DNA from 4 places in the Knoellia sp. p5-6-4 genome. Region 4 is predicted to be linked to each of the others. Evidence: riboswitches for the same ligand, from Rfam matches in the RefSeq annotation. Region 4 holds a riboswitch; each other region holds the start of a gene.

Region 1 (7,480 bases), on a different contig from region 4:
CCGGCCATCGACAAGGTGTTCCGGCACGCCCGCCGCCGCATCATCGTCGCCTGCTTCTCCTCCCACATCCACCGCGTGCAGCAGGTGCTCGACGCCGCCGAGAAGGCCGGGCGCAAGGTCGCCATGGTCGGCCGCTCGATGGTGCGCAACATGACCATCGCCGCCGACCTGGGCTACCTTCACGTGCCGGACGGCGTGCTGGTCGACGTCAAGCGGCTCGACGACTTCCCCGACAACCAGGTCGTGCTCATCTGCACCGGGTCTCAGGGCGAGCCCATGGCGGCCCTGTCGCGGATGGCCAACCGCGACCACCGCATCGACGTCGGCGAGGGCGACACGGTGCTCATGGCCTCCTCGCTCATCCCCGGCAACGAGAACGCCGTCTACCGGGTCATCAACGGCCTCATGCGGCTGGGTGCCGACGTGGTGCACAAGGGCAACGCCCGGGTGCACGTCTCCGGCCACGCCAGCGCCGGCGAGCTGCTCTACTGCTACAACATCGTCGAGCCCCGCAACGTCATGCCGGTGCACGGCGAGTGGCGCCACCTCGTGGCCAACGCCGAGCTGGCGGTGCAGACCGGCGTCGACCGCGACAACGTCGTGCTCGCCGAGGACGGCGTGGTAGTCGACCTCGTCGACGGGAAGGCGCGCATCGTCGGCGCCGTGCCGTGCGGCTACACCTACGTCGACGGCTCCTCGGTGGGCGAGTTCGACGAGGCGCTGCTGAAGGACCGCCGCATCCTGCGCGACGAGGGCTTCATCTCGGTCATCGTCGTCATGGACGCGGCCACCGGGAAGATCGCCGCCGGCCCGGAGATCCACGCGCGTGGTTTCGCCGAGGACGACGAGATCTTCAAGCAGGTGCGTCCCAAGATCGAGCAGGCCCTCGCCGAGGCCACCGGCAAGGGCGTGACCGACACGCAGCAGCTCGAGAAGGTCGTGCGACGCGCCGTCGGTGGCTGGGTCGGCGGCAAGATCCGCCGGCGCCCGATGATCATCCCGGTGGTCATCGAGGCCTGACCCGCGTCAGGTGGCGGTCAGGGCAGCGACGATCAGAGCAGCGACATGGCGACGCCCGCGCACGCGCAGGCGAACAGGGTGCTGACGAAGGTGCCGATGATGAACCGCTCGGCGGCGGCGGACTTCTTGCCCGCCTGCAGCTCGGGGTAGCGCGCGAGGCTCTTGACGGCCAGGACGACCGCGATGCCCTCGGGCCAGCCGGCCACGATGGAGGCGTAGATCGCGGTCCGCTCGAGCACGCCGATCCAGGCGCCGCCGCGCAGGATCTCCTGAGCGGCCTCCACCGAGTCGGCCTCGTCGGTGGGGGCGACGTGGTCACCGCGGTCGACCTGCCGGAAGACGAGGGTGGTCAGGAGGCCACCGCCGGCGAGGGCGACCACGCCCAGGACGCCGATGACCAGCACGGTGGCGAGCGTGCTGTTCACGCGTCCGCCTCGGCGAGAAGAGCCTCGGCGAGCTCGGCACCCCGGCGCCCCTCGTGGAGGGCGGCCCGCGCCAGGCGCTGGCTGACCGCCGAGGGGGAGATGTCGAGCCGGTCGGCGATGTCCCGGCCGGTCAGGCCCGTGTCGGCCATGTCGACGATCTCCCATCCCTCGGGGGTGCGGCGTCGCAGCAGCACCGTGAGCAACCACAGGGCGGACTCTGCCTGTCGCGCCCGGTCGGCCCCACCGTAGTGGCCGGCGCCGTCAGCGTGGACGACCCGGAGGTCGGTGGGGGAGGAGGTTGCCCTGTCGACGGCCTCGCGGGCAGCGAGGAAGGCGGGGCCCGAGGCGGCCCGGGTGGAGTCGGGCAGCGGCGTGTCGACCGCGCCGACCCCGAGCCCGATCCGCCAGTCGCCGAGCCGCACGAGCTCGGTGACCGCCCGCACCGCGGCACCGGGGGAGGAGAGCGCGCCCTGGATCTCGTCGCCCACCGTCCGCTCGAAGGGGAGCGCCACGCCTGAGTCCGGGCCCGGGCCCAGGGCGCCCTCGAGGGTCGCCAGGGCCTGGGGCACCCGGTCGCCGTGCCGGGTGCTGCGCTTCTGGTCAGCAGTCAGGACGAACATGCATGAAGCCTAGGGCATTAATAGCGACAAATGAAGGCTGATGACTTCATTGACGTGGATTCAGCAGTGGCGCCTGTCAGCCCGTACAACGGAACGTGCGGCGGTAGGCCTGGGGCGTGGTGCCGACCTGACGGGTGAAGTGGTGGCGCAGGATGGCGGCCGTGCCCAGTCCGGTGCGGCCGGCGACCTGCTCCACGGAGGCGTCGGTGTCCTCGAGGAGGCGCCGGGCGAGCAGTACCCGCTGGGCGGTCACCCAGGCGTGCGGTGTCGCGCCCGTCTCGGCCCGGAACCGGCGGGCGAAGGTCCGCTCCGACATCATGGCCCGCCGCGCCAGCGTCTCGACCGAGAGGTCCTCGGCGAGGTTCTCGGTGGCCCACTCGAGCACCGGCTGGAGGGAGTCGGCCTCGATCGCGGGAAGTGGCGCCTCGACGTACTGGCGCTGACCGCCGTCGCGCTGGGGGGGAACGACCATGCGGCGCGCGATCGCGGAGGCCACGGTCGCGCCCAGCTCCTTGCGCACGAGGTGGAGGGTCGCGTCGATGCCGGCGGCGGTGCCGGCCGAGGTGATGATGTTGCCGTCCTCGACGAAGAGCACGTCCAGCACCACGTCGACGGCGGGGAACTCCTCGGCCAGCTCGTTGGTGTTCATCCAGTGCGTCGTGGCGCGCCTGCCGTCGAGCAGCCCGGCCTTGGCCAGGGTGAAGGCGCCGCTGCACAGCGACATGACCCAGGCGCCCCGCTCGTCGGCAGCCCGCAGCTGCTCGACGAGCGGCGCGGGGACGGGGGCCTGTCGCGGCCGCGACGCCGGCACCACGATGAGGTCGGCCTCGGCCAGCCTGTCGAAGCCGTGCTGGGCCGTGAGGGTGAAGCCCATCTCGGTCGGGACCGGCTGCCCCGGCTGCTCGCTGCAGACCGCGAAGTCGAAGGGCGGCACGCCCTGGTCGGTGCGGTCGAGGCCGAAGACCTCGCAGGCGACGGAGAACTCGAACGGGGAGACTGTGTTGACCAGGGGCACGGCCACGTTGTGCAGCATGCCGACAGCGTGACACAGGAGATGGCGGAAAATCTATGGGAGATGGCATTTCTGCCACTCGTGGCGGTAATCAGGTTGGGCGCAAGATTTCTGCCATGGGTTTCTTCATCGTTCTCGCCATTCTCGTCACCATCGCGATCCTCGCCCCGATCTACGGGGTCGACACCAGGTTCGACCGCGACCAGCACCCGCGCTGGTCCTGACCTCTTCCGCCGCCTGGCCCAAGCGCCCCACGTGCGTGAGGTCCCAGCTCTCGCGTGAAGAGTGCTGTCCTGGCGCGAGAGGTGGGACCTCGCACCACGGTGAGGCGCCGCCAGGCACGCCCCGCGACCAGCAACCGCGCTGGTCCTGACCCGGCTGACCCTTCGGCCTGCTCCCGCCTCACCAGGGGCGGGGGAGGCTGAGGTCGCGCGGGTCGGACACCGGCGTCCAGCCCTCAGGGCCGCGCTCGTACTCGAAGGCGGGCCCCCGGGCGGCCAGCGACGCCACGGCCGACAGCAGCCGGTCCACGTGCTCGGCGGTGTTGGCCAGCCCGACGCTGGCGCGGACCGCGGTCGCCGGGCCGGCGGCATACGGGTCGTCGAGCAGGGCGTCCACCAGGAGGTGGGCGCAGAACTTGCCGTCCCGCACGCCGATCCCGTGCTCGGCGGAGAGGGCTGCCGACACGAGCGAGGAGTCCAGGCCGTCGACCGTGAACGCCACCACGGGCACCCGCTCGTGGTCGGGGCCGAAGATCGAGTAGGTCTGCACGCCGTCGACGGCGGCCAGGCCCTCGGTCAGCCGCCGGCCCAGGGCGATCTCGTGCGCCTCGACGGCCTCGCGGTGCTCGGCCAGCGTCGAGCACGCCGCCGCCAGCGCGACCGCGCCGATCACGTTGGGGGAGCCGGCCTCGTGGCGCGCCGCCCCCCGGTGCCACCTCGTGCCCCGTTCGGTGACCGAGGCGGTCGCGCCGCCGCCGGCGAGGTACGGGGCGGCTTGGTCGAGCCAGTCGCCCGGCCCCGCGAGCACGCCGGCGCCGAACGGCGCGTAGAGCTTGTGGCCGGAGAAGGCGACGTAGTCCACCCCGAGCGCCTCGAGGTCGATGGTGCGGTGCGGGGCGAGCTGCGCGGCATCGAGGGCCACCCGGGCGAAGTGCTGGCGCGCGACCTCGGCGAGCTCGCGCACGGGCCACACCTCGCCGGTGACGTTGGAGGCCCCGCACATCACCACAAGGCGGTGGCGGGCGGTGGAGCGCTCGAGCGCGCTCGACAGGAGCACGCGCGCATCGTCGAGGCTGCCGGGGACCGGCAGGCGGGTGGTGCGGCCCGCCCACGGCAGCAGCGTGGCGTGGTGCTCGGCCTCGAAGACGAAGACCTCCGTGCCCCGGGGGAGGGCGCGGGCGAGCAGGTTGAACGAGTCGGTGGTGTTGCGGGTGAAGACGACCTCGTCGCCCTCACGCGCACCGACGAAGCGCCGGACCTCCTCCCGGGCCGCCTCGTACCACCGGCTCGTCACGCGCGAGGCATACCCGTTGCCCCGGTGCACCGACGAGTAGGTGCGCAGGGCGGTGTCGACGGCCTGCTTGACCGAGACGAGAGCCGGTGTGGAGGCGGCGTGGTCGAGGTTGGCGTAGTCGACCACGGTGCGGTGCAGGGTCGGCACGCCGAGGTCGGCCGATACCACCGGGGGCACCGGGCCCGCGCCGGCGGGCTCGCCGGGCACGGGCCGCAGGTGGCGACGGTGGTGGGCCTGCCCGGTGTGGGTCTCGGGGGCTCGGTTGCGGCTGGTGCTGGCGATGGACACGGCGTGCTCCTGGGGTCCGGTGGACCCGGGGGAGTGGCCGCGGGTCCGCGCTTGCCACCTGCGGGCGCAGGCGACCCGGTCGTCACCCGGAGCACCCCACCGCGGAGGAGGGTTGCTGGCCAGCAAGCCGGGGCTGCGCGCTGGCACTCATGACCTTGGCGGGAACGGTAGCGAGCGACGTCCGCCCGGCGCCACCAGGTCGGTGGTGTTTCCCGCCATCTGAGACCCGGCCCCAAAGGACAGCGGGCGTGGCGGGGGCGAGGGGCGCGGTGGCCAGGCCTGCCTGCGTCGACGCTCCCGCCAGAGCGTCGACGCAGGCCCCGCCAGACGCACCCTCAGGGTGGCACGTCCGCGCCGACGCTGGTGCCCTGACCTGCGGAAATGGCCGAATCCCGATAGGCGGGTCCACCGTTCGGAGGATGCCGTCGCGGGCAAGAAACCGCTCGCTGTGGCGCGTGTGACGCGTGTTTCCGCAGAGGCGATCGCGTACCGTGCGGAGCATGGCGACACGTCCGTCCACCTCCGCGCGCTCTTCGACGAGTCGCAGCACGTCCACGCGCCCGGCCAACCGCAAGCCCGCCACCAAGAAGGCGGCCCCGCGCGGGCAGGCCAAGGGCGGCGGCCTGCCGCTGCCGCTGCGCGCGATCCGGGGGACGTGGATGGGCATGGCGCACGTCGCCGGCGGCGCGGTGCGCCGCGTCGGCCACAGCGCCCGTGACCTCGAGCCCGAGCACCGCCGCGACGGCTTCGGGTTCGCCCTCATCGGCCTGGCCATCGTCGTCGCCGCGCGCGAGTGGTGGGCGTTCGAGGGCGTCGTCGGTGACGTCGTCCACGCCGTCGTCGCCGGGACGTTCGGCCGGGTCGCGTATGCCGTGCCGCTCGCCCTGCTCTTCCTCGGCCTGCGCCTGCTCCGGGCGCCGGACGAGTCCACCGCCAACTCCCGGATCGGCATCGGCCTCGGGGCCCTCTCCTTCGCGGCCTCCGGCCTCGTGCACGTCGCCAAGGGCATCCCGCAGCCGCCGGACGGCGCCGACCCCATGCGTGACGCGGGCGGCATCATCGGTTTCCTCGCCTCGAGCCCCCTCGAGGCCGCGGTCAGCGTCTACGGCACGGTGCCGATCCTCCTGATGCTCGGCTTCTTCGGGCTGCTCGTGCTGACCGCGACGCCGGTCCACATGATCCCCGAGCGGCTCGCCGAGCTGCGTGACCACCTGCTGCACCGCGGCACACCCGTCGAGGAGCCCGAGGAGGAGAAGCCCAAGCGGCAGCGACGCAAGATCGGCCCCGACGCCGACGGCAACCTCGACGGCGACATGCCGTTCGAGCAGGCCGCCGTCGTCGCCCCGGACGGCAAGCGGCTGCGCCCCGGCCAGAAGCGCCCCACGACGCCTGGCGTCCTGGCCCCCAGCTCGACCAAGGAGCCCGGTGGCGCCGCCCAGAGTCCGGCGGTGGAGGTCAAGGCCGCCCTCGAGGCCCCACCCACGACGCCGCTGCCGCAGCGGGTGGAGCAGCTCGCCCTCGCCGGCGACATCACCTACACCCTGCCCGACAACGCGATCCTCGAGCCCGGGTCGCCGCACAAGACCCGCAGCGCCGCCAACGACCGCGTGGTCGAGTCGCTGACGCAGGTCCTCGAGCAGTTCGACATCGACGCGCAGGTCACCGGGTTCAGCCGCGGCCCCACCGTCACCCGCTACGAGGTCGAGCTCGGCCGGGGCACCAAGGTCGAGCGCGTCACCGCGCTGTCGAAGAACATCGCGTATGCCGTGGCCTCGGCCGACGTGCGCATCCTCAGCCCGATCCCGGGCAAGTCCGCGATCGGCATCGAGATCCCCAACGCCGACCGCGAGAAGGTCAGCCTCGGCGACGTGCTGCGCAGCCAGGCGGCCCGCGGCAACGAGCACCCGATGGTCATGGGCGTCGGCAAGGACGTCGAGGGCGGCTACGTCATCGCCAACCTCGCGAAGATGCCCCACCTGCTCGTGGCGGGCGCCACCGGCGCCGGCAAGTCGAGCTTCGTCAACTCGATGATCACCTCGATCCTCATGCGCTCGACACCGGACGAGGTGCGCATGGTGCTGGTCGACCCCAAGCGCGTCGAGCTCACGGCCTACGAGGGCATCCCGCACCTCATCACCCCGATCATCACGAACCCGAAGAAGGCCGCCGAGGCCCTGCAGTGGGTGGTGCGGGAGATGGACACCCGCTACGACGACCTCGCGATGTTCGGGTTCAAGCACGTCGACGACTTCAACAAGGCGGTCCGCGCGGGCAAGGTCAAGCCGCTGCCGGGGTCGGAGCGGCAGATCCACCCCTACCCGTACCTGCTCGTCATCGTCGACGAGCTCGCCGACCTGATGATGGTCGCGCCGCGCGACGTCGAGGAGTCGATCGTCCGCATCACGCAGCTCGCGCGCGCCGCCGGCATCCACCTGGTGCTCGCCACCCAGCGCCCCTCGGTCGACGTCGTCACCGGCCTCATCAAGGCCAACGTGCCGTCGCGGATGGCGTTCGCCACCTCCTCGCTCGCCGACAGCCGGGTCGTGCTCGACCAGCCCGGCGCCGAGAAGCTCATCGGGCAGGGTGACGCGCTCTTCCTC
Region 2 (7,480 bases), 1.7 Mb from region 4:
TCCGGCCCGGTGGGCCGGGCCTCGGTGAGCGGCTGTCCGCCCTCCCTCGCCTCCTGCGCGCCACGCTGCGCGGCGAGTACCGGGGGACGACGACCGGCAAGCTGTTCCTCGTCGCCGCCGCCGCTGCCTACGTGCTCTCGCCGGTCGACCTCGTGCCGGAGGCCTTCCTGACCCTGTTCGGGCTCGCCGACGACGCCATGGTGGCCACCTGGATCGCCGCGACCGTGGTCAACGAGACGGACGCGTTCCTCGCGTGGGAGCGCGCAGGCGCGACCAGCGGGGACCACGGCCCGGCTGCCGGGGGCCGTCCCACGGGAGCCGGCTGGTCCGAGACGGTGCCCGGCGAGGTCATCCGCTGAGGCGCTGACCGGGCTGGTTGTGCACAGGTGGTGCCCGGTCCGCCACGTCGTGCACAGGTGCGCGGCGGGCTCTCCCTGAGGTGCCGGCGGGACCGCAAGCGTGGGTCCATGAACCCGATCCGGCTCCGCGGCCCCGCCGACATCCTCGCCGCCCTTCCCTTCCAGCTCGGCTACCACCCCGAGGAGGCGGTGGTCGTGGTCGCCCTCACGGGCCGGGCCATCGGACTCGTCCAGCGCGTCGACCTGCCGCCGGAGCAGCACGTCGAGGCCGCCGTCACCTCCCTGCTCACGGCGCTCGCCCGCGAGGAGCCCGACTCGGTGCTGCTCGTGGGCTACGAGCCCGCTGCCGGGGCAGCCATGCCGCTGCTCGACGGACTCGACGCGGCGTGTGGCGGACTCGGCATCGCGGCGCTCGACCGGCTCGTCGTCCGGGACGGCCGGTGGTTCGCGCCGGACTGTGGCACGGGGTGCTGCCCCGGTGAGGGGACGCCCCTGCCCGCGCCGGGTGAGGTTCCTGCCGTCGCCGACTTCGTCGGCCTCGAGATGGCGCCCGTGCGCGACCGCGCAGCGCTGCGCAGCCAGATCGCCCCAGACCCAGCCCGTTGCGCCGAGGTCGCCGAGGTGCTTCGGGGGATGGTCACGGCGGAGCAGGCACCGGGTCGCCACCTGCGGGTGCTGGGGACCCGCGAGGAGGCGGTCCGCCGGCTGCGTCAGCTCTCGCGCTGGGCGGTCGTGTGCGACGTGTCACCGGCCCGACCTCCACTGGAGGGACTCGCCGCCGAGGAGGTGGCCGACTGCGCCGTGGCCCTGCGCGACCTCGCACTGCGCGACGGGCTGATCGGGTGGCTGTGCCCGGGCACCCTGCCCCTCGACGCGCTCGACGACGACCTCGTCGACCAGCTGCGCAGCTGCCTCCAGCCGCCTACGTGGGCAGCTGCGTCGCCCAGCCCCGAGGGCGCAGTCGCGGGCCGGCGCCTGCAGGCACGCCTCGTGCAGCTGTGCCGGATGCTGCCGGACGAGCACGCAGCCCCCGCGCTGACCGTGCTGGCCAACCTCACCTGGTGGCTGGGTGACGGCGCGCTGACCCGCGTGGCTCTCCAGCGGGCCCTGGAGGTCGAGCCCGGCTACCGGCTGGCCCGACTCCTCGAGCGCATGGTGGACCTCGCCATCCGACCGCGCGAGACCGCCTGAACCAGCCGTCCAGAGATCGGACAGGGGAGGGGGGCTGGGGGAGGGCGTCCTATGCTGTCGAGCAGGTCACGAGTTCCAGTGCCAAGCCCCGGCTCGCTGGACGGCAACCCTCCTCGCGGTGGGGTGCCCCGGGTGAGGACCGGGCCGTGGCTCGACGTCGCGGCAAGCGCGACTGCCACAGGAGTTCTTCGCAGATGACCACGACGTCCAGCCCCCGGCTCTCGATGGGCGCCTGGCGTGAGGGCGACCCGGTGGGGGACCGGTCCTTCGTCTCGGTCGGTGCCGTCGAGCTCGAGGCGGGCGGGTGGCTCCCCGAGGTCACCGTCGCCTACGAGACGTGGGGCACCCTCAACGAGTCCCGCGACAACGCGATCCTCGTCGAGCACGCCCTCACCGGCGACAGCCACGTGTCGGGTCGGCCCGGGCCCGGGCACGCCACGCCCGGCTGGTGGGACGGGCTCATCGGACCGGGGTGCCCGTTCGACACCGACACCCACTTCATCGTCGCCGCCAACGTCCTCGGGGGCTGCCAGGGCACCACCGGCCCCTCGTCGACGGCTCCCGACGGGCTGGCGTGGGGCAGCAGGTTCCCCTTCGTGACGATCCGCGACCAGGTGGCGGTGGAGGTGCGGCTGTCCGACCACCTCGGCGTGGAGCGCTGGAGCGCCGTCCTCGGCGGGTCGATGGGCGGGATGCGGGCCCTGGAGTGGGCGGTCACCCATCCCGACCGGGTCGCCACCGCCATCGTGCTGGCCTCCACGGCCTACGCCACCGCCGAGCAGATCGCCTGGTGCCAGCCGCAGCTGCTCGCCATCCGCAGCGACCCGGACTTCCACGGTGGCGACTACTACGAACACGAGAAGGGTCCCGATCACGGCCTGGGCATCGCGCGCCGGATCGCGCACGTGACCTACCGCAGCGAGCTCGAGCTGCACGAGCGGTTCGGCAGGCTTCCCCAAGGGGGCGAGCAGCCGCTCGGCGGCGGCGGTCGGTATGCCGTGGAGAGCTACCTCGACCACCACGCGGGCAAGATCGTGGGGCGCTTCGACGCCAACTCCTACCTGGTGCTGACCGAGGCGATGAACTCCCACGACGTCGGCCGCGACCGAGGCGGTGTCGCCGCCGCCCTGAAGCGCATCACCGGCCGGCTCGTCGTGGCCAGCGTCGACTCAGACCGGCTCTACCCGCCACGGCTGTCCGAGGAGCTCGTCGCCGCTGTGCCCGACGCGGAGCACTTCACCATCGCCTCCCCCCACGGCCACGACGGCTTCCTCATCGAGACCGAGCAGGTGGGCGCCATCCTGCGCAAGGCCGTCGGGCGACCGGCCGGCACCGGGGAAATCCGGTAGCGTCTGCGCACCGGGCGTTCGCCAAGCGCGCCGGACGTCGACCAAGGAGGTTTCAGTGGCCATCGTTGTGGGTTATGTGCCTACGAAGGAAGGTCGCGCAGCTCTTCGTCGCGCTGCCGACGAGTCCCTGCTCCGCAAGACGAAGCTGATCGTCATCAACTCCAACCGCGGAGGCAAGGACTACGACGGCAAGGAGGCAGAGCGCTTCGAGAAGGAGCTCCAGAACGTCCAGCGGGAGCTTGACGAGGTCGGTATCGAGCACGAGGTGCGCCAGCTGGTCCGCGGAAACGAGCCCGCGGAGGACCTCATCGCCGTCGCGGACGAGGTCTCGGCCGACTTCATCGTGATCGGCCTGCGTCGGCGCACTCCCGTCGGCAAGCTCATCCTCGGCTCGAACGCCCAGCGCATCCTGCTCGACGCGTCGTGCCCTGTCCTGGCCGTCAAGGCCGAGGCCTGAGCCGCACGCTCGACGCCACCTGTGAAAGGCCCCCGGGGCCCCGCGAGGGGCTGATCCCAGGGGCCTTTTCGGGCTCCGGTGCCAGAGCAGGGGCTCCGATGGTTTTACAATGTCACCTACGCATACCGGCGAACAGGTCACCGCAGGGCACCACGAGCCGGTTGTCGTGAATACTTCCGCCCCCACTGTTGTTGTCAAGGTCGTGCGCTTCGGCCCTGATGGCGTGCGCTGCTCTGTCCGCGACGAAAGGTAGTCCGTGTCGCCTGTGTCCAAGAACGCCTCCGAGAGCCCGGCCCGTCCCCTCCCCAAGGAGTTCGCGCACCCCGCGCTGCAGAACCTCGTCCTCCTGGGCAGCACGAACGGGTCGGTGGACAGCGAGCAGCTGCGCACCGCCCTGGTCGACGCCGAGGTCGAGCCCAAGCGGATGAAGGCCGTTCTGCGCTCCCTCGAGGAGCAGGGGATCTCGATCACCCTGGACACCGCCACCGCGACGCGCGCCGTCGCGGCGACCTCGTCCTCACGGCGCACCGCCTCCGCCTCGACGAAGAAGGCCGCCGTGAAGAAGACGGCCGCCAAGAAGACCGCCACCGCTGACGAGGCGAAGACCGCCACGAAGAAGGCGGCAGCCAAGACGGTCTCCAAGACCGCGTCGGCCAAGACGGCCAGCGCGGGCACCGATGCGCCTGCCGCCAAGAAGGCCGCGTCCAAGAAGGCCAGCACCACCGCCGAGGCCTCTGCCGCCGCGGCGGCTCCGGCCAAGAAGGCCGCGACGAAGAAGGCGGCCAGCAAGAAGGCCGCCGCCTCGAAGGCCGCGCCCGGCACCGAGAGCACGGAGGCCGCCGAGCCCGGGGACGTCGAGGAGGACGTCGAGGTCGAGCCCACGGACGTCGTCGAGTCCGAGCTCGAGGAGGTCGTCATCGAGGACGACACCGAGGACGCGGAGGGTGGCGCCGCCACCGCCAAGACCGCGGAGGTCGAGGAGGAGGGCGGCTTCGTCCTGCGCGACGACGACGAGGACGACGCCCCGGTCCAGCAGGTCGTCACCGCCGGTGCCACCGCAGACCCGGTCAAGGACTACCTCAAGCAGATCGGCAAGGTCGCGCTCCTCAACGCAGAGCAGGAGGTCGAGCTCGCCAAGCGCATCGAGGCCGGCCTGTTCGCCGAGGAGAAGCTGAACTCGGGCGAGAAGATCGACATGAAGCTCAAGCGTGAGCTCTGGTGGATCGCCCAGGACGGCAAGAAGGCCAAGAACCACCTTCTCGAGGCCAACCTGCGCCTCGTGGTCTCCCTCGCCAAGCGCTACACCGGTCGCGGCATGCTCTTCCTCGACCTGATCCAGGAGGGCAACCTCGGCCTGATCCGCGCGGTCGAGAAGTTCGACTACACCAAGGGCTACAAGTTCTCGACCTACGCGACGTGGTGGATCCGCCAGGCCATCACCCGCGCGATGGCCGACCAGGCGCGCACCATCCGCATCCCGGTGCACATGGTCGAGGTCATCAACAAGCTCGCCCGCGTCCAGCGCCAGATGCTGCAGGACCTCGGTCGCGAGCCCACCCCGGAGGAGCTCGCCAAGGAGCTCGACATGACCCCCGAGAAGGTCGTCGAGGTCCAGAAGTACGGCCGCGAGCCGATCTCGCTGCACACGCCGCTCGGTGAGGACGGCGACTCCGAGTTCGGTGACCTCATCGAGGACTCCGAGGCGGTCGTGCCGGCCGACGCCGTGAGCTTCACGCTCCTGCAGGAGCAGCTGCACTCGGTGCTCGACACCCTCTCGGAGCGCGAGGCGGGTGTCGTCTCGATGCGGTTCGGCCTCACCGACGGCCAGCCCAAGACCCTCGACGAGATCGGCAAGGTCTACGGCGTCACGCGCGAGCGGATCCGCCAGATCGAGTCCAAAACCATGAGCAAGCTGCGCCACCCCAGCCGCTCACAGGTGCTGCGCGACTACCTGGACTGAGAAGTCCACCGGAGTCCGGTCCTCACACACAGGTCAGGTGCCCCCACAGGGGGCACCTGACCTGTGTGCCGTGTGTGGCGTGGACACCTGTGGTCGTGACCGCGGCGCTCATCGTTTCGACGCGCGCCACCCGGCACCGGCGGCCCCGGACTCGGAGCAGAACCAGCGTTCCCCCTTGGAGAGGCTGATCTGCGTCTGGTCGTAGAAGTCCCCGCCGGGAACGTGGTAGATCTTCTCGCCCTCGCTGCTGATGTTGCCCTTGATGAGGCACGCGCTTGATGGGGCCGGCGTCCCCCCGGGAGCCGGAGCGATCGGCACCGGTGCGGCGGGGGCGGCGCAGGTGCTGCCCCAGATGCCGAGGTGGGCGGAGCGGGCTGCGCCCTGGGCCCTGAGGTGGGCGGCCTGCCCGGTGTAGGCGCGACGAGCCCTGCTGCCGCAGTCGCCTTCTTCGGTGCGGTCGTGGGGACCGGCCGTGCAGGGGCGGTGGTGGTCGGGCGCAGGGGGGCTGCCGCCGTCGTCGGGGTTGCCGCTCGGGGAACGGTCGGGCTGGCTCCGGCCGACGGGGCAGCTGTGGCCCGAGCCGGAGAAGGGGGGCTGGGGGCTGAGGCCGGCGCCACCGCGAGGGCAATCGCGACGGTACCCGCGATCCCCGCCCCCAGGACAGCCCCGAGCACGAGCAGGATCCGGGCCGGGACCCCGATGCCGCGGGGGACGAGGGCGCAGTCACAGGCTGGGGCGGTGGGCCGTCCACTGCGCGCCGTCCCAGTACCGCCACGTGCACGGGCGCTCGGGGTCGGCATACCAGCCGGGCGGGGGGAGGGGGGACATGAGGGCAGCTCCTGGGCCATGGGAACCCCGTCAGGGTAGGTGCGCCCGCCCACGCCCCCGGGAAGGAACCACCCCGGCCGGCCGAACAGCCGGGTGGGTCCGGCCGAGCGGTCGAGCTTCCGCCCGAGTGACTACTCCAGCCGGGGCCGGTCCGCCCCGGTGGCGAGGTCGGTCACGAAGTCCTCGGCGAAACGCCTGACGCCGTCCCACTCGGTGTAGACGTAGTCACGCGAGGTGTCCGTCCCCAGCTGGCCGGGCTTGTCCTGGGCGATCTTCTTCATGAGGTGGCGCTTGACGAACCCGTAGTGGGTGTAGAGGAGCGCGCCACCGAAGAGAGCCACCCTGTCGGGGCGCCAGCCCGACTCCTGCTCGAACTGCTCGACATACCCCTCGGCCTCCGCGGTGTCCCCGTGGGCCGCCAGGCTCACCGAGAAGAACGCGGACGGCAGCCTGTCGAGGGCGTCGCGGTTCCTCTGCACGAACTCCACGACGTGCTTGTCATGCTTGCCCATGTGGATGGAGGCGCCGATGACCACGCCGTCGCAGCCGTCGGGGATCACGCCTCGTGACGCCTTGACGTCCACCGCCTCCACGTCGATGCCGTGCGCGCGGATCACGTCGGCCACGACCTCGGCGATCGTGGCGGTCTGCCCTTCGGTGGTCCCGTAGGGGATGAAGATCCTGGTCATGGTCGTGTCCCTTCGCTGGGTGTGGTCGACAGGGCTGCGCTGATGGGCACGCAGGCCCCCACGGGCACTGTGCAGTGGCGCCAAGGGGCGGCGAAGGGGCGAAGGTCACCCAGAGCAGGTGCGGCTCTGCGGGGGGCGGCGCCCTGCGTGCCGTCCTGCATCTGACGCCAATTCGGACGTCGTGGGCTCTATGGTGGCCGGGAGATGAACTGAGCGTGAACTCCTCGTCCCACACGGAGGGTCAAGATCGTGACGCTGACGCCGACGTCGCAGAGCAGCTCAACCAAGGAGCGCACCGGCTACTGGGATGCCTACTACGGGCAGCAGCACAGCAACGCCCGTCCGCTTCCCTCGCAGTTCGCCACGTTCGTGGCGGGGGAGCTCGAGGGCCGTCAGCGGGTGGTCGAGTTCGGGTGTGGCAGCGGGAGGGACTCCATCTTCTTCGCCTCCTACGGCCACGACGTGACCGGTGTCGACGGGTCCGTCGCCGCCGTCGAGAACTGCCGTGCGCTGAGCGAGGCACTGGGAGTCCCGGCCACCTTCGTCAACGCGATGGTCGACGACGAGTCCCTCGCCCGTCGGCTGGGCTCCGGCAGCGGACCGCTCGCCATCTACGCCCGGTTCTTCGTGCACGCCATCACCGACGA
Region 3 (7,480 bases), 1.7 Mb from region 4:
GGGCTTGCTGACCTCGCCGGGCTGCAGGCCGCTGTCACTCGGCCAGGTCCCCTCGTAGAAGGTCGGGAGGTTGACCAGGGTGACGTTGCCCTTGGGCTCGATGCGAACCGTCGGCCTCGAGAAAGGCAGGCGGCGAAATGCCTGTTGAATCTGCCCCATCGTGGGGATGGGCGGAGGCGCAGCGGCCGCAGGGGCGGCCTCGGTCCCGCACATGTCACCGACGAGTTGCCATGGGCTGTTCGCCGGCTCTGCCGTGCGACGCCAGAGGTAGTACAGCGGCTTGTCCGAAGGGGGAGTGCGATATCGACAGGCGGTCAGGGCGTACGAGCAGTTCGTGACGTCACTGCTGCCCTCCATGCTCCGAACGCGGTTCGAGCCACAAGCCAGCGTGAGTCGGTACTCGTATGCAGGCTTGTCTCCGTTGCGGGCAGGCTCGGCATTGGCCGAATTCTTCGGTGTCGCTGGCTGGACAGGAGTCATGAACCCATCTGCAGTGACCGCACCGATGGTGTCGTTGGTGACCTCAGTTGCGGGTGGAGGTGGCGTAGGAACTCCTCCGGCGCTCGCAGGCCCTGCCGTCGAGGTTACGGCTGCACCAGACAGGACCACTGCCGTTGCAGATGCCAACAGCCGCGACGTCATTGTGCAACCCGCAGGTCATCGACTTCCCAGTTGTTGTCATCCCAGCGCATAGTCAGTCTGAAGTTGATGCTGGCCGCCGCCACCACCTTCGCCACGCTGCCGTCGGCGTTCAGCACTTGCTTTCGTGCATCTTTCGCCAGCACGTCTACAACCGGTCGCTCGGACGTTCCCTCGGGGCGCAGCATGGTTGTGTCCACCGTCAGCGCAACCCGATCAACGTGCTGGTTCTTCGCGCGATAACCATTGACGAGGTCTATGAGCGACTTGCAGCCTCCGCACGAGTCGCTACTAAGGGCTTCAAGGGAGGCCGCGTCCGCGCTAAACGCCGACTTGGAATAGGTCAGTAGATAGAACTTCGCGAAGGCTTTGGCGCCTTCCTCTGTGTGCTGACGCGCCGCGGCGGGAATGCTGACGGCGGCAGTGGGCGAGGGCGGAGACGTCGTGGCCGAGCTGGACACCGTCGCGCTCGTCGTCGCGCTGCTCGACGGTCCCGAGGAGGTGGGCCCCGTTTGCGCGCCGGCACCGTCACTGCAGCCCGCCAACGCAAGCGCCGCGGCAACGCCGACACCGAAGACTGTGGCTCTCGCGTATCCGGCCAAAACTCTCCCCATCTCGACCCTTGGAGGGCGCTGCCCTTCACAGCACACTGTGGAGCCGAGTCTACGGATCTGTCGCATTGGGACCATTTGGTCTTTCCACAGCCGTGTCTCGCCGACTGGCTCCCACCTGGGCCAACGAGTGGGGGCGGCTTCGGGTCACGTCACGTCCGAAACGACGTCAAGTGCAGAGGGGACCGGTCCCCGTGTTGTGGGGCCGGCACCTCTGCATCCCCTGTGAGGTGTCCCCACGAGGAGCCTGTGCCCACTGAAGCCCGCGCGCCACCCGATTGCACCGTCCGCCATGAGAGACAGGCGTGCACTGCGTCTGAGAGTTATGCCTATCATCACGGCAGGTCATGAGTGCCAGCGCCAAGCCCCGGCTCGCTGGCCGGCAACCCTCCAACCGCGGTGGGGTGCCCCGGGTGAAGACCTGGCGAGCGGCATGACGTCGATCGCAAGCGCGGGAGACCTCATCACGTGTCCCGCACCGTCACCGACGGTGCTCATCACCGCCGTCGGTGACGCCCCAAGGGCTCCGGCACGTACGACGACCGCAGTCCGACGGGCGTCTCGGGCGCAAGCCCCGACTCGTGCACACACGGCATACCGAACCTGATGTGAGAGGACACCACCGATGAGCGACACCCCGAACTGGTCCTTCGAGACCCGGCAGATCCACGTGGGACAGGAACCCGACGCCGCAACCGGCGCCCGCGCGCTGCCGATCTACCAGACCACGTCCTACGTCTTCAAGGACACCGACCACGCTGCGAACCTCTTTGCGCTCAAGGAGTTCGGCAACATCTACACCCGCATCATGAACCCGACGCAGGACGCGGTGGAGCAGCGCATCGCCTCCCTCGAGGGCGGCGTCGGCGCGCTCCTCGTGGCTTCGGGCCAGGCCGCCGAGACCCTCGCGATCCTCAACATCGCCGAAGCCGGCGACCACGTCGTCGCCAGCCCAAGCCTCTACGGCGGCACCTTCAACCTGCTCAAGCACACGCTGCCGAAGTTCGGGCTCCAGGTCACCTTCGTCGACGACCCCAACGACGTCGAGTCCTGGAAGGCGGCGGTGCGGCCCAACACGAAGCTGTTCTTCGCCGAGACCATCTCGAACCCCAAGTCCGAGGTGCTCGACATACAGGCCGTGGCAAAGGTCGCCCACGACAACGGCGTCCCCCTCGTCGTCGACAACACGATCGCCACGCCCTACCTCATCCGCCCGCTCGAGTGGGGCGCGGATGTGGTCGTGCACTCCGCGACGAAATACCTTGGGGGACACGGCACCTCGATCGCAGGGGTCATCGTCGACGGTGGCACCTTCGACTACGGCAGGGATCCCGAGAAGTTCCCCAACTACAACACCCCCGAGGAGAGCTACCACGGGCTGGTGTTCGCGCGGGACCTCGGGGTCGGCAGCGCGCTTGGCGCCAACCTCGCCTTCATCCTCAAGGCACGGGTGCAGCTGCTGCGCGACCTCGGTGCGGCCATCTCCCCGTTCAACGCCTTCCTCATCGCGCAGGGCATCGAGACGCTCAGCCTTCGCCTCGACCGACACCTCGAGAACACCCACCAGGTCGCGAGGTTCCTCCAGGGCAACGACCAGGTCGAGCGTGTCGTGTGGGCCTCACTGCCCGAGCACGAGAGCTACGCCAAAGCAAAGACCTACGCCCCCAAGGGTGCCGGCGCCGTGCTCGCCTTCGAGATCAAGGGTGGCCTGGAGGCGGGCAAGCGCTTCGTCGAGGCCCTCACGCTGCACAGCCACGTGGCCAACATCGGCGACGTCCGATCGCTGGCGATCCACCCGGCGTCCACGACGCACTCACAGGGGCCCGACGAGGACCGCCTCGCCGCCGGCGTGACGCCCGGCCTCGTTCGCCTCGCCGTGGGCATCGAGCACATCGACGACATCATCGCCGACCTCGAGCAGGGCTTCACCGCCGCCAAGAACGCCTGACGGGGATCAGGGGAAGGAGCAGGGGGACAAGCAGGGGTATGCCGTGGGGCTGGGACCGAGCGCGCGTCGCCACCCAGCCCCACGGGTCTGTCACGGGCATGCCGCGAGTGCCCGGACGAGACGAGAACCCCTGCTAGAGAGGGAGTGGTAGGGGCTTTCCGGCCCACCTCGTGCACACCCAGCCCGACGAGTCCACCTCCACCTCGACGGCCTCACCGTTGCCGAGCGGGTGGCGGTCGACGAACGAGGGCGTCACGTTGCGGCACAGATGGCTCAGCCCGAGCTCGATGATGCCGCCGTGCGACACCAGCAGGACGGCCTCGCCGCGGAACCGGTCGGCGACCTCCTCCACCACGTCTCGCAGCCGGGCGATGACGTCGTGTCCCGTCTCCCCGAAGATGGTGCCGTCGAGGTCACCGTCGAGCCAGGCCGCATAGACGTCGCCCGGCTCGTCCTTGTCGCAGAGCGGGGGCGTCCAGCGATCGTCGTTGATGAGCTCGCGCAGGCGGTCGTCGGACACGACCGGCAGGCCCAGGCGTTCGCCGACGATCGAGGCCGTCTGCTGGGCCCGCTCCATGGTGCTCGCCCACAGCGCGGCCACGCGCAGCTCGAGCACCCGCCCCGCGAGCTGCTCGGACTGGTCGACGCCCGTCGACGTGAGCAACCTCGGGCCACCGCCGTCCGGGGTGGCGGCGTCGCCGTGGCGGGCCAGGATGATCCGGGCAGGGCACTGCAGATCGGCCATGTCTCTCCTAACGCGTGACTCGCAGTATTCCGTGGGCGCCGCGCTCCGCGTCCACCATGATGTGCGAGACGAACGGGTAGTGGCCTGCCTCGGTGGCCTCGAGCTCGACGAACCCGCCCTGTGCGGGCTGGAGCGCGAGCGCCTGCGCACCCCCGACGCTTCCCGGTTGGCCACGCCTCAGGACGTAGGCGCCCTCGCTGAACACGGTGTCGAACTGGCCTCCCACGACGTGGAAGGAGCTCGGGCGGTTCGGCCCGGCGTCGAGCACCCACAAACGTATCCGCTCGCCGACCCTCGCCGTGAGCTCGTCGTGGTCGTACTGGTTGGCAAAGCCGTTGAACACCACCGCATCCGGTCTCTCTGCAGCCACCTTGGCCGGGTCGGCGGTCTCGCCCTGCCCACCGAGGTACAGCTCGGACTGCACGAGCAGGTACTCGCGCTCCACCTGCGGCAGCGCAGGTGGGTCGATCACCACGGCGCCGAACATGCCGTTGGCGATGTGCAGCGACATGGGCATCGAGCTGCAGTGGTACATCCAGATGCCGGCTCGCTCGGCCGTGAAGGAGAACGTGAGCGAGGTCCCGGGGAGGATGGTGCGCATCGGCTCGTCCGGGGCCAGTGCACCGGCGTGGAAGTCGATCGAGTGCCCGGTGCCCGCGTCGTTGCGCAAGGTCACCTCGAAGCGATCCCCCACGCGGCCACGCAGGACCGGACCCGGTGCCGTGCCGTTGAACGTCCACAGCTGCTGCCGGACACCGACGGCCACGTCGCGCTCCACCTGCTGGGCGGAGAGCGTGACACGGTGAACCCGCTCCGCCGGCGCCGGAGCCAGGCGTGCGTCACGAGCAGTGAACCCGTCTGCCGGCTCGGCCATGAAGTCGGGGACTGCGGCCAGCCCATCGGTCCCCGTCGGGCCCGGCGCCGCCCCGTGCTCGGCTGAGTTGGTACCGCCCCCGTGCTGGGGGAGGTGCACACCGGTCGCGCCGACCACGTTGACGGAGAACACCATTCCCATCTGCCGATGACCCGCGATGGTGCACCAGCCTTCCAGGTCGCGCCCGACCACGATGACCTCCACGCGTCCCGTCTGGCCGGGGGAGAGCCGGCCACTGCGCTCCCCGGACTCGAGCGTGAGGTCGTGCACGTCGCTGCCGCGGTTCACCACCTCGACGACGAGCCGGTTGCCCGCGGGCACGTCGACCGAGGCTGGGTGGAACCGCATCGACCTCGCCTCCACGCGCACGGTGGTCGTCTCGCCGGTGGCTGCGGCGGCCGCCGCTGCCGAGGCGCCCGCCCCCAGGGCTGCCGGGTCGGCCGCCACCCCCACCGCGACTGCGAGCAGGACGGCAGAGAGCCCCACCGCGGCAAGGCCGGTGTGACGCGCGCGCACCTGCTCCAGCGGCTCCGGGACGTGTCGAGCCGGTGTCGTCGGGGCCGCGTCGCCCGACCTGCCGGCACGAAGCGCCATGGGCAGCAGGACCAGGAACGAGGCGTGCACTGCCAGGACGAGCGCGGAGACGCACACCCGCACCAGGCTCGGGGCGGGCAGGAGCAGCAGCGCCAGCCCGAGGTTGGCCACGACCACCCGGAGCGCGGCCCCGCGGTCGAGTGCCGCGCCCGTGGCGCGGACGACCGACGGTCCACCGCCGCGCACCACGGGGAGCAGGTGGCTCAGCGCCCCGAGCAGCACCTGCACCGCGAACCCGGCGGCCAGGGGCACGGCGACCTGGCTGACCGCCTCGTCGGCAGCCGACCAGTCCCGGGCCTGCAGGAGCGAGACGGCGAGCCACGCCAGCGCCACGGTGAGCCAGGCCACCGCCGCGAGCACCGACCACGCGGCATACGACCGGGGTGGCCGCGCTCGGGAGGCCTCGAACATGGGCCGCAGCGACCACAGGGCGGCGGCGAGGTAGGCGGCCACGGCGAGGGCCGTCAGGGTCAGCGCGCCGGCCAGGGCGCCGACCACGACCAGGACCAGTGCCGCGACGAGCAGCGGCAGTGCCTGGCGCGAGCACCGCTCAGCACCGGGTGAGATCCTCGTGCGCAGGATCGTGGGCCACAGCGTCAGCAGCGTGCCGAGCACCGTGATCCCGACCCAGCCGAGCACGTTGGCCGCGACGTGGGCCAGCACGAGCCGGCCGTGCAGCGCCTCCGCCGGGCGATCGGAGAGCGCCGTGCCGAGGGCTGCGCCGACGGGCAGGCAGGCTGAGGCGGCGACGTAGTAGCGGACCGAAGCCCCGAACCGGGAAGGCAGGGCAGCGCGGGCATGCAGGGCGATTGCGACGCCGTGGGCAGCCACGGCGACGCCCACGGCCACCGCGCCCACGAGGGTCAGCGCCCTGGTGTCGGTGAGGATTCCGGCCACCACGGAGACGACGCCCGCGTTGAGCGCCGCCAACCTGACCGCCTCACCGCGGCGAGAGCCGGACGCGGTCCTGAGCAGCGCCCGGGCGAAGTGCGCGCTCCACACGAGGATCGCGTTGGTGACCGCTCCGAGGAGCAGCAGGTGGACGAGCAGCCATCGAGCAGCAGGCACGAGCTGGTGGGCGAAGGCGACCAGCACCAGCGCGAGGAGCCACACGATCACCGGGGCGTTGACGGCAAGGTGCCACCGGAGCCGGCTCGGGCCGGGCGTCGCGGCGGTCACCGGACGACCCCGACGGAGATCGCCTGCGGCGCCGTCGACGACGAGGCAGCACCTGTCGCGCGCACGCGCCGGGGTGCGGCTCGCGCCGCGGACCAGACGAGGGTGCCGAGGAAGAGCAGCACCGCGACGGCGTTGAGGAGCCCACCGACCTCGGTGGCGGTCTGGAGCCCTCGGGCGTCGCCGACCAGGGTCCGCAGCACGAGCGAGGTGTGCAGGAGCAGGACCGGCGCGTACATCGCCGGCCGGTAGGGCAGGCGGACCCGCAGCACGGCCGGGAGGATGACCGGCGCGTGGGCCATGATCATCGACAGCGTGAAACCCAGGAAGGCGGCGTGCACCAGCGCGTCGTAGGTCGGGCCGTCGAGCACCACCCCCACAGCCAGCCACAGGGCGCCGGCGACGGCCAGCCATCCGTAGCCGGCCAGCAGGCACACGGCGATGAACCGGGGGAGCCCGCTCGCCCTCACGGTGCGACGCGCGACGTCGTGGGCGGCGAGCCAGGCGACCAGGGCGAGCAGCGAGAGCCCGAGCAGGGTGAAGCCCGCCGCCGGCCACAGCAACGACCCGACGACCGACACGGCCACTGCGGTGCTGGCGCCGAGCAGCGCTGCGGCGCCGCCCGATCCGAGCATCTCGAGGCGTGCCAGCTCCAGGCGCTCGCCCGCGATGGTGAGCACCACGAAGCCGGCGAGCCACGGCAGCACGCGCGGCACCGGGACCCCACCGAGCCAGAGCACGGCTGCTCCGCCGGCCAGCACCGCGCCGACCGCCTGCACGAGCACCGCGTCATCGCGCAGACGGCGCCAGAGGGCGACGTAGACGGCGACCAGGGCGGCGGTACCGGCTGTCAGCACCGCCTGGCCGACCCGTGGCGACACGGGGGCCACCAG
Region 4 (7,480 bases):
CCAGCGAATCGGACAGGCCCTGCACCGTGAACGCCCACGCCGGCACCTGCGCCGGGCCCCGGGCCGTGGCGAGGGTGGTCCTGACCGCTCGCGCGCCGGTGATGGTGACCCACTCACAGCCCGTGCCGGATGCCGGGGTGGGGCAGGGGCCCGAGCGGGGGTTCACCATCGCCTCGTAGGCCGCTTGCGCGTCGAGCGTGTAGACCTCCACGGTCGTGCCGTCCAGGTGGCGCACCTGCCCGGTGCCCGGCGTGGTGGGCAGGGCGGTTGCGGTGCGGACCCAGCCCCCGTAGAACGCGGCCTTGAGGGTCTCACGCGGGGTCCAGTCGGGCTCGATGGTGAGGCCCTGTGCGGGGACGATGCTGGTGCGCCACCGCTCGAGGAGGTCACCCTCCGTCCAGACGGCCGCCACCTCTCGGGCGCGCCGGTCGAAGAGGGCGGAGGCATCGCCCGCCGGAGCGCCATCTCCGTTGCTGGAGCCGCACCCGGTGACCAGGCTCACCGCGAGGAGGGCGACGGCGGTGAGCACGATGGTCTGGCGCGGCATGCCGGTTGGACGTCGGCCGCACCTCAGGAGTTCCTTCGACCCGCGCTGAAGAGGTGGACGGCGCTGGTCACACCTACGCTGGCTGGCAATGAATGAAGCGACCGCGCCCCCCGAGGGCGAGACCCGGAAGCGGGAGACCTGGATCCGGGTGGGCGCGGCCTGGGTGCAGGCGATCGAGGTCGCCCCGATGACGCCGGCGCGCGCGACGGTGGTGCTCCTGCCCGGCTTGGGGCTGCCGCGCTACACCCTGCCGACCGTCGAGGTGCTGGCCCGGCGCGGGCTGCGCTGCGTCGTGCTCGACCTGCTGGCGTGGCGACGTCCCCGACTGAGGGTGCCACCGCTGGTCGAGCCGATGGGCGAGGCCGCAGCACGCTGGACCAGGGAGGCCGACCTCGCCGGTCCCGTTGTCGTCGTGGGGCACTCGACTGGCGCGCAGGTCGCCCTCGGCGCAGCCCTCCGCCTCCAGCACGACCGCCCCGACCTGTCTCTGGTGCTGGCAGGGCTGACCTTCCGGCCCGAGCACCGCTCATGGCCGGGGCTGCTGCGAGGCGCGGCCACGGCATACCGCAAGGACAGCCCGGCAGAGCTGGTGGTCGCGGCCAGGGACGTCGCGCGCCTGCGCGCCGACCTGGTCAGCGTCATCGGGTCGGGGCGGCGCGACCGCCCGGAGGAGCGGGTGCGCGACCTCGAGGTGCCGCTCGTGCTCACCGCCGGTGAGGCGGATTCGTTTGCGCCACAACAGTGGATGGCCGATGTCGCAGCGGCTGCGGGCAGTCCGTCGGCACGGGTGGAGGTGCTGCCGGGTTCGCACAACAACCTCTTCACCCACCCCGAGGAGGTCGCCGACGTGGTCAGCGCGGCGGCGCCTGCCACCGCACCCTGACCCACATGTTCGCGGCGTAGCTGCGCCGCGCGGGGTAGCCCGCTGCGACGAGCTCGGCGCAGATCCGGTGCCCGTGGTGGATATTGGAGCTGTGCACGCGGATGGTGCTGATCGACTGGGGGCTGCCGGCTGCGGCCAGCTCGACGAGGTGGTCGACGACGGGTTGGGCCGTGTCGCCGAGACCGAGGTCGTAGTCGAGCCAGAGGTCGTCGATGGGGGTGTCGACGAGCCCGCGGAGGAGGGCGAGCGCCTCCTCGGAGGTGCGAGCCGTCAGCGCCGGCCTGCCGTCCTTGAAGTCGCGCGTGTCGTCGACGAGAACGGTCAGTGGCCGCCGGGGTGGTCGGCGGTCGGCGGAGTGGTCGCCGGACGGCTGGGCGGATGCGTGGCTGGAAGGCACAGGACCTCCTGGTGACGGGGATCCCTTGGCGCGCTGCGGATCCGCTGTTACCGGCCGGGTTCGGCACGGTCCGCTCTTCCCCTGGGGCACCTCCGCGGTGGAGGTTGCCGGGCAACAAGCCAGGTACTTGTCGTTGCCTCTCCTGAGCTGTCTCCACTGTAGGAGAAAGCGCCGACAGGGCTCCTTCGTCGGGGACAAGGCCGCCTCGTGCCAGACTCTGCGAGTCGTCTGAGGCAGGAGGAATCCCGGTGCGCGTGACCACCTACGGCCAGCTGATGGAGCTGCTCGACAGTCTCTATGCCGACGGGGCCGAGCGGACCAGCGACGCGGCTTCGGCGTTCTGGGACGGGCTGTTCCAGCGAGAGGGGCACCCGCTGACCTCCGAGCTGCCCGACGCGGCGCTGCCCGCGTGGCAGGCGGAGGGCCTGCTGCCGGGTGGACGGGGGTCCTCCGCCCTGGACGTCGGGTGCGGATTGGGGCGCAACAGCACGTGGCTGGCGGCCCAGGGATTTGCCGTCACCGGCATCGACATCTCCCCGTATGCCGTGGAGACGGCTCGGTCGCGGAGGGAGAGGGCGGGTGCCGCCGGTCCGGGGGCGTCGAGGCCGGGGCCCGACTACCGGCTGGTGGACTTCGTGCGCGAGCCGGTGGCCGGCGGTCCCTTCGACTTCGTCTACGACTCGGGGTGCTTCCACCACCTTGCGCCGCACCGGCGGATCTCCTACATGGAAGGGCTGTCGGCTGCCCTGGCGCCGGACGGCGTGTACGGCATCTGCACCTTCACGGCCGGGGCGATGGGGAGCACGGCGTCGGACAAGGACCTGCTGCTCCACGGGCACCTCGAGGGCGGGGTCGGGTACACGCTGGATGAGCTGGCGGAGATGTTCGCCTGGCTGGAGCTGGTGGACGCCCGGCTCATGCCGCCCGGCCACACCCACGAGGAGCCGACCTTCTCGCACGACTTCCTGCAGGTGGCGCTCTTCCGGCGGCCGTCTACGTCTTCCTGACGGGTGAGCCGCCTTGCCGCCCGGCTGCCTTCGTGGTGAGCGGCGGCAGTACCGGTCATCGGACCGTCCTATCCGCGTGCTCGAAGCGCTCGCTTTCGCGTGGTCCCGGTTCACCCGTCGCTCACCACGATGGGGGTTGTTGCGCAGGTGTGGTGGTTGAAGCGTGGCTCCCATCCGTGGCGACCTGGAGGAGGACCACATGAGCCGTTACATGATCATTGCGCGCTACGACAGCGCTGGAGCCAAGGGAGTCCTGGCCAAGGGCGGCAGCGCCCGAGCGGCTGTCGTGGAGAAGCTCGCTTCTGACCTGGGCGGACGCATGGTGACCTTCGACTTCGCCTTCGGTGAGGACGACGTGTACACCCTCTGCGAGCTGCCGGACAACAAGGCCGCGGCCGCTGTCGCCCTGGCCGTGAACTCCAGCGGGCTGGCCCATGTCCGGACCGTCGTCCTGATGACTCCTGAGGAGGTTGACGAGGCGACCGAGCAGAGGGTCGACTACACGCCTCCGGGCCAGTGAGCTGGGAGCCCGGGCGACCAGGATCAGCCGCGGCCGGCTGCAATGCCGATAGAACACCGCGCACGATGTCTCTCTGCCAGGGCGGTCGTTGACGGGCGTCTGGTCATCAATGAGTCCTGATTCGATGGCCTCGAGGAGCCGGCCAGGCCGCAGGAGCTCCAACAGAGGATCGAGTGCGCCACGGAGGGTCGAGGTCATCCGGACGCAACCGACGCCGCCTGCTCGACTCCATCAACGGTCCAAGCGGCGTCGGATCTGCCTTTGCCTCCAGCGGGCGCTGAACGGATCCGGTACAAGCCATCCCACTCGCGAGCCCTGCCCTTCGGGCTGTCGCTGCCCCACGGGGTGTCACCAGCGCACTCATGAGTCCGTGCCCACCAGGCGGCCGGAACGATGGAAAGGTCGACGTGGAAGTCGCCGAAGCCACCTTCGTTGTACTGGCCTGACTGGATGTCGACTACCGCCACGTCGTCACCCTGCTGAAGCCGCCCTGTCGGACACGCGCCTCGGAGGCCAAGGCGGCGGCTTTCTGACCTGTGCGTTTGTGGGCCCCGTGGGGCTCGAACCCACAACCTACGGATTAAAAGTCCGCAGCTCTGCCAATTGAGCTAGAGGCCCGGGGGGTCAGGGTTTGTGGTCACTAGAACCTCGGATGACCATGGTGTAGTTCGACCGTCCTGACCGCGAGGAGACCATACCCCGTTGTGGCCTTCGGCCGGTGGGTCCGTCTGCTGCGTGGGGTGCGTGCCCCAGACCGACCCCGTCACAGGCGCCTTGACATTGCGTCGCGCTCGAGAGCAGCGTCGAAGGTGGGCAAGTCGCGGCAACAGGGAGCGCGCAATGGGCGACGAAAAGCGGGTGAAGCTGATCCGGCCAGCAGATCGCTCAGAGGGCCAGGTGACACCAGGCATGCACCGGGAGCAGGCCGCCAGCACGGATCGCAGCTGGGCAGGCCACGTCACGACCGAGGCCGGGATGGTGTCCGGGTGGCACCACCACGGAGACTACGAGAGTCACATCTACGTCCTCTCGGGGCTGTTGCGCATGGAGTCCGGACCTGGCGGGCAGGACGTGATCGACGCGCAACCCGGTGACTTTGTCTTCGTGCCGCCGCACACCGTGCACCGCGAGGGGAACCCGGCATCGGAAGAGGCCGCGGTGATCGTGGTGCGAGCCGGACGCGGGGAGGCAGTGGTCAACGTCGACGGACCCGACGAGGCCTGAAGCGGGATGCCGCGCCCAGGCGGACGGATCGTTTCCGACCCAGGCCCACGCCATGTGGTGCGGGAGCCGCGGGCGGCCCGTCGCGGCATACCGACTCTGTTGAAGCCCGGGGGACGATGGTGGTGTGTGTCGCGCCGGCGCGGGCCACACCCCGGAGCGTCGTGGCGCCCCGGGGTGGACCTGTGGTGGCCGTCAGGAACGGGCCCGGGCGGGCTCGCCGGCGAGGATCGCGTCGATCTGGCCCATGGCCTGCGTGAGGCCCTCCTCCATGCCCATCTGGAGCAGCTGCTCCATCGCCTCGAGCGAGGGGAATCGCGACGAGATGGTCACGGTGACCCCACCCGGCCGGTCGGTGATCTCCACCCGCATCACCATGGTGGGCATGTCGGAATTGGGTGCTCCGGACTCGTCGGCGAAGCCGTCCTCGACCACCAGCACGCGCGGCGCCTCGACCTCGCGCACGTTCCACCACCCGCGGTGCCGGTCGCCCTCGGGGCCGGTCATGTAGTAGTCCACGTGCCCGCCCTCGCGGAGGTCGTGCTGCTCCACGGTGGCGGGGTAGGTCGGTGGTCCCCACCAGCGCTCGAGCTGGCGGGGGTCGGCCCACAGCTGCCAGGCCCGATCCGCGGACACGTCGTAGTCCGCGGTCACGGTCATCGTGAGCTGGTCGGTGTCCTTGCTGATGCTGGTGATGCTCATGCGTTCTCTCCTTGCTTGTCCTCGTCCAACAGGTCGGCCATGCGCTCGAACCGGCCGCGCCACAGGTCCTCGTAAGCAGCAAGCAGCTCCTGGGCCCGTCGGATGGCGTCCGGCTGGCCCGAGACCCGCTGCTCTCGTCCGTGCCGGTGCTTGACCACGAGCCCCGCCTCCTCGAGGACGGCCACATGCTTCTGAACCGCCGTGAGGCTGAGGGGGTAGTTGCGCGCGAGGGCCGAGACCGAGTACTCGCCCACGAGCACCCGCCTCACGATGTCGCGGCGCGTACGGTCGGCCAGCGCGTGGAAGAGCCGGTCGACGTCGTCATCGGTGGACTGATCTACAACCATCAGGTTGTAAATACTCCTCCGGCTCGCCGCAATACGCAAGCCCCCGGCGGGGGCTGGGCTCGACAGTGGGCCGCTCCTGACGCCCTCAGGCCGCTATCGCCCGGTCTGGGTCGATATGGCGTACGGGGCACACCGCCCGGGGTATCAAAGAGGGTCCAACGGCCTAGCGAATGCCCCTGCCGCGACCACACACTGAGGAGGCAGATCGCGACGTCGACCTCACAGGCGGATGCCCCCGATCACCCAACCGGGGTGATGAGTCCGCCTGGCGTCAGCCCCCTGCAGGTGCACACCCCGGTGCGCCGGTCGAGGGGGGTGCACGTCGCCAGAGGAGTGCCGATGACCGCTCGCCCCGTCGCCGACCCGGCAGGCGATCCAGCATGAGCGTTCGCGACGCCACCCTCACGCGGCCGGCCACCTGGGAAGTCGACCCGCGCCGGCCGCGGCCGGAGCGCAGGCTCGACCTCTACGCCGCCGTGGCGGTGGCCGCCCTGGCCTCGGTGGCCTATGTGGTGGCCCTGCTGCTCGAGGCGGTGCCACCCCGCGGCCTCTCGGTCGTCTTCTTCGCTGCGGCGCCCATCAGCGCTGCCTTCGCGCTCGTGGTGCTTGCGGCCCGTTGGCGGGCCGAGCGCGACCCGGCCCTGAGCTGGGTGAGCACCGGCCTGGCAGTCGGGTGGCTGGCGATGGTCCTGCAGCTCATCTCGTTCCCGACGGTCAACCCCGGCGGGGGCCCCCTTGGCACGAACGACCAGAGCAACGCCGCGCTCTACCTGATGTTCCACCTGGCCCTCCCGCTGGGTGCACTTGCCGGAGCCCTCAGAGCACCTGTGGTGTGGCGCCTGCCCGCGGCGGGTCTCGGCGCCGGCCTCACGGTGCTTCTCGCCGTGAACGCAATCCCGCTTCCCACTCTCCTGCGGCCGGACACGTCGTTCACCCCACCCCTCCTCAGCATCGAGTACGCCATGGCGGCGTTCACCGCGATCGTCGCGGTGACGTGGATCAGGCGCTCCGGACGCGACGCCACCACGCTCCGGGGCTGGGTCGGGGTCGCCCTTTCGCTCGCGGTCTACGACCTGCTGTTCAACGCCTTCGCAGCCGAGCGGTTCAGTGCTGTGTGGTGGGCGAGCCTGTCCATGCGCGTGGCGACCTACTCCGTGCTCGCCATCGGCGCCGTGGCCAGCGTCCTGATCCGTCTCTCCGAGACCGAGTCCTACACCCAGAGCGAGCTGGACCGGCGCGAGGGCGAGCTGCGCACCTCCCTCGGCCTGACCAGCCAGCTCCTCGGCTGCGCCCAGGACCTGGCCAAGGCCGTAACCCCGCCCGAGGTGGCCGAGGCCCTGTGCCGCGACGCCGTGGCCGCCAGCGGCCTGCGCCGTGCCGTCGTCCTGGTCAGCCGGGAGGGCGAGCCGACCGCGGTCCTGGGCCACGCGGGCTATGGGTCCCGGCCGGGTGACGAGCTCGCGGGGAGCGGTTGGGACGCCCCGTACGCCTCGACCTTCGCACCACTGGCCAGAGAGCCGCTGTTCCTCGAGTCCACCGAGGCCGTGCGCGCCAGGGTCCCGGCTGTCGGGTCACCCCTGGAGGAGGCTTCCGTGCTCGTGGTGCTGCCCATCCGAGTGGCCGGCCAGCGGCTGGGGACCCTCCTCGTGTGGGACACCGAGCCCCGGACCCTCGAACCGCACCAGCGGGAGGTCCTGACCGGACAGGCCAGCCAGGGCGGTCAGGCCCTGCGGCGGGCGCTCGCGTTCGAGAGCGAGGCCAACGCAGCCTCCACGCTCCAGCGGTCGCTGCTCTCCCCGACGCTCCCGGCCCGCGACGACCTGGCCATGGCGGCCCGCTACGTCCCGGGTGAGGCC

What was found. Region 4 has a riboswitch for S-adenosylmethionine ahead of P2F65_RS10430 (cyclic-phosphate processing receiver domain-containing protein). Riboswitches for the same ligand answer to the same signal wherever they lie in the genome.
Region 1: another riboswitch for S-adenosylmethionine. It lies ahead of P2F65_RS14085 (aminotransferase class V-fold PLP-dependent enzyme); the one in region 4 lies ahead of P2F65_RS10430 (cyclic-phosphate processing receiver domain-containing protein).
Region 2: another riboswitch for S-adenosylmethionine. It lies ahead of P2F65_RS02050 (homoserine O-acetyltransferase); the one in region 4 lies ahead of P2F65_RS10430 (cyclic-phosphate processing receiver domain-containing protein).
Region 3: another riboswitch for S-adenosylmethionine. It lies ahead of P2F65_RS02180 (bifunctional o-acetylhomoserine/o-acetylserine sulfhydrylase); the one in region 4 lies ahead of P2F65_RS10430 (cyclic-phosphate processing receiver domain-containing protein).

The regions. Positions count from the first base shown of each region.
Region 1 is NZ_JARGZF010000002.1:546,466-553,945, reverse strand. Features, by position in the region: gene P2F65_RS14105 (ribonuclease J) at 1-1,020, shown strand, start outside; gene P2F65_RS14100 (hypothetical protein) at 1,053-1,445, opposite strand; gene P2F65_RS14095 (hypothetical protein) at 1,442-2,065, opposite strand; gene P2F65_RS14090 (helix-turn-helix domain-containing protein) at 2,142-3,098, opposite strand; gene P2F65_RS14085 (aminotransferase class V-fold PLP-dependent enzyme) at 3,480-4,880, opposite strand; SAM riboswitch class IV at 4,923-5,035, opposite strand; gene P2F65_RS14080 (DNA translocase FtsK) at 5,381-7,480, shown strand, end outside.
Region 2 is NZ_JARGZF010000001.1:418,354-425,833, reverse strand. Features, by position in the region: gene P2F65_RS02060 (YkvA family protein) at 1-359, shown strand, start outside; gene P2F65_RS02055 (DUF4192 domain-containing protein) at 468-1,550, shown strand; SAM riboswitch class IV at 1,615-1,725, shown strand; gene P2F65_RS02050 (homoserine O-acetyltransferase) at 1,745-2,899, shown strand; gene P2F65_RS02045 (universal stress protein) at 2,955-3,356, shown strand; gene P2F65_RS02040 (RNA polymerase sigma factor) at 3,622-5,316, shown strand; gene P2F65_RS02035 (hypothetical protein) at 5,425-5,634, opposite strand; gene P2F65_RS02030 (DUF2510 domain-containing protein) at 6,040-6,144, opposite strand; gene P2F65_RS02025 (flavodoxin domain-containing protein) at 6,276-6,833, opposite strand; gene P2F65_RS02020 (class I SAM-dependent methyltransferase) at 7,083-7,480, shown strand, end outside.
Region 3 is NZ_JARGZF010000001.1:448,526-456,005, reverse strand. Features, by position in the region: gene P2F65_RS02190 (hypothetical protein) at 1-357, opposite strand, end outside; gene P2F65_RS02185 (DUF6318 family protein) at 639-1,100, opposite strand; SAM riboswitch class IV at 1,594-1,708, shown strand; gene P2F65_RS02180 (bifunctional o-acetylhomoserine/o-acetylserine sulfhydrylase) at 1,876-3,198, shown strand; gene P2F65_RS02175 (histidine phosphatase family protein) at 3,332-3,943, opposite strand; gene P2F65_RS02170 (multicopper oxidase domain-containing protein) at 3,951-6,590, opposite strand; gene P2F65_RS02165 (hypothetical protein) at 6,587-7,480, opposite strand, start outside.
Region 4 is NZ_JARGZF010000001.1:2,148,917-2,156,396, forward strand. Features, by position in the region: gene P2F65_RS10420 (hypothetical protein) at 1-547, opposite strand, end outside; gene P2F65_RS10425 (alpha/beta fold hydrolase) at 636-1,430, shown strand; gene P2F65_RS10430 (cyclic-phosphate processing receiver domain-containing protein) at 1,399-1,827, opposite strand; SAM riboswitch class IV at 1,866-1,975, opposite strand; gene P2F65_RS10435 (class I SAM-dependent methyltransferase) at 2,076-2,834, shown strand; gene P2F65_RS10440 (GYD domain-containing protein) at 3,034-3,354, shown strand; tRNA gene P2F65_RS10445 (tRNA-Lys) at 3,900-3,972, opposite strand; gene P2F65_RS10450 (cupin domain-containing protein) at 4,264-4,578, shown strand; gene P2F65_RS10455 (SRPBCC domain-containing protein) at 4,771-5,277, opposite strand; gene P2F65_RS10460 (metalloregulator ArsR/SmtB family transcription factor) at 5,274-5,624, opposite strand; gene P2F65_RS10465 (SpoIIE family protein phosphatase) at 6,005-7,480, shown strand, end outside.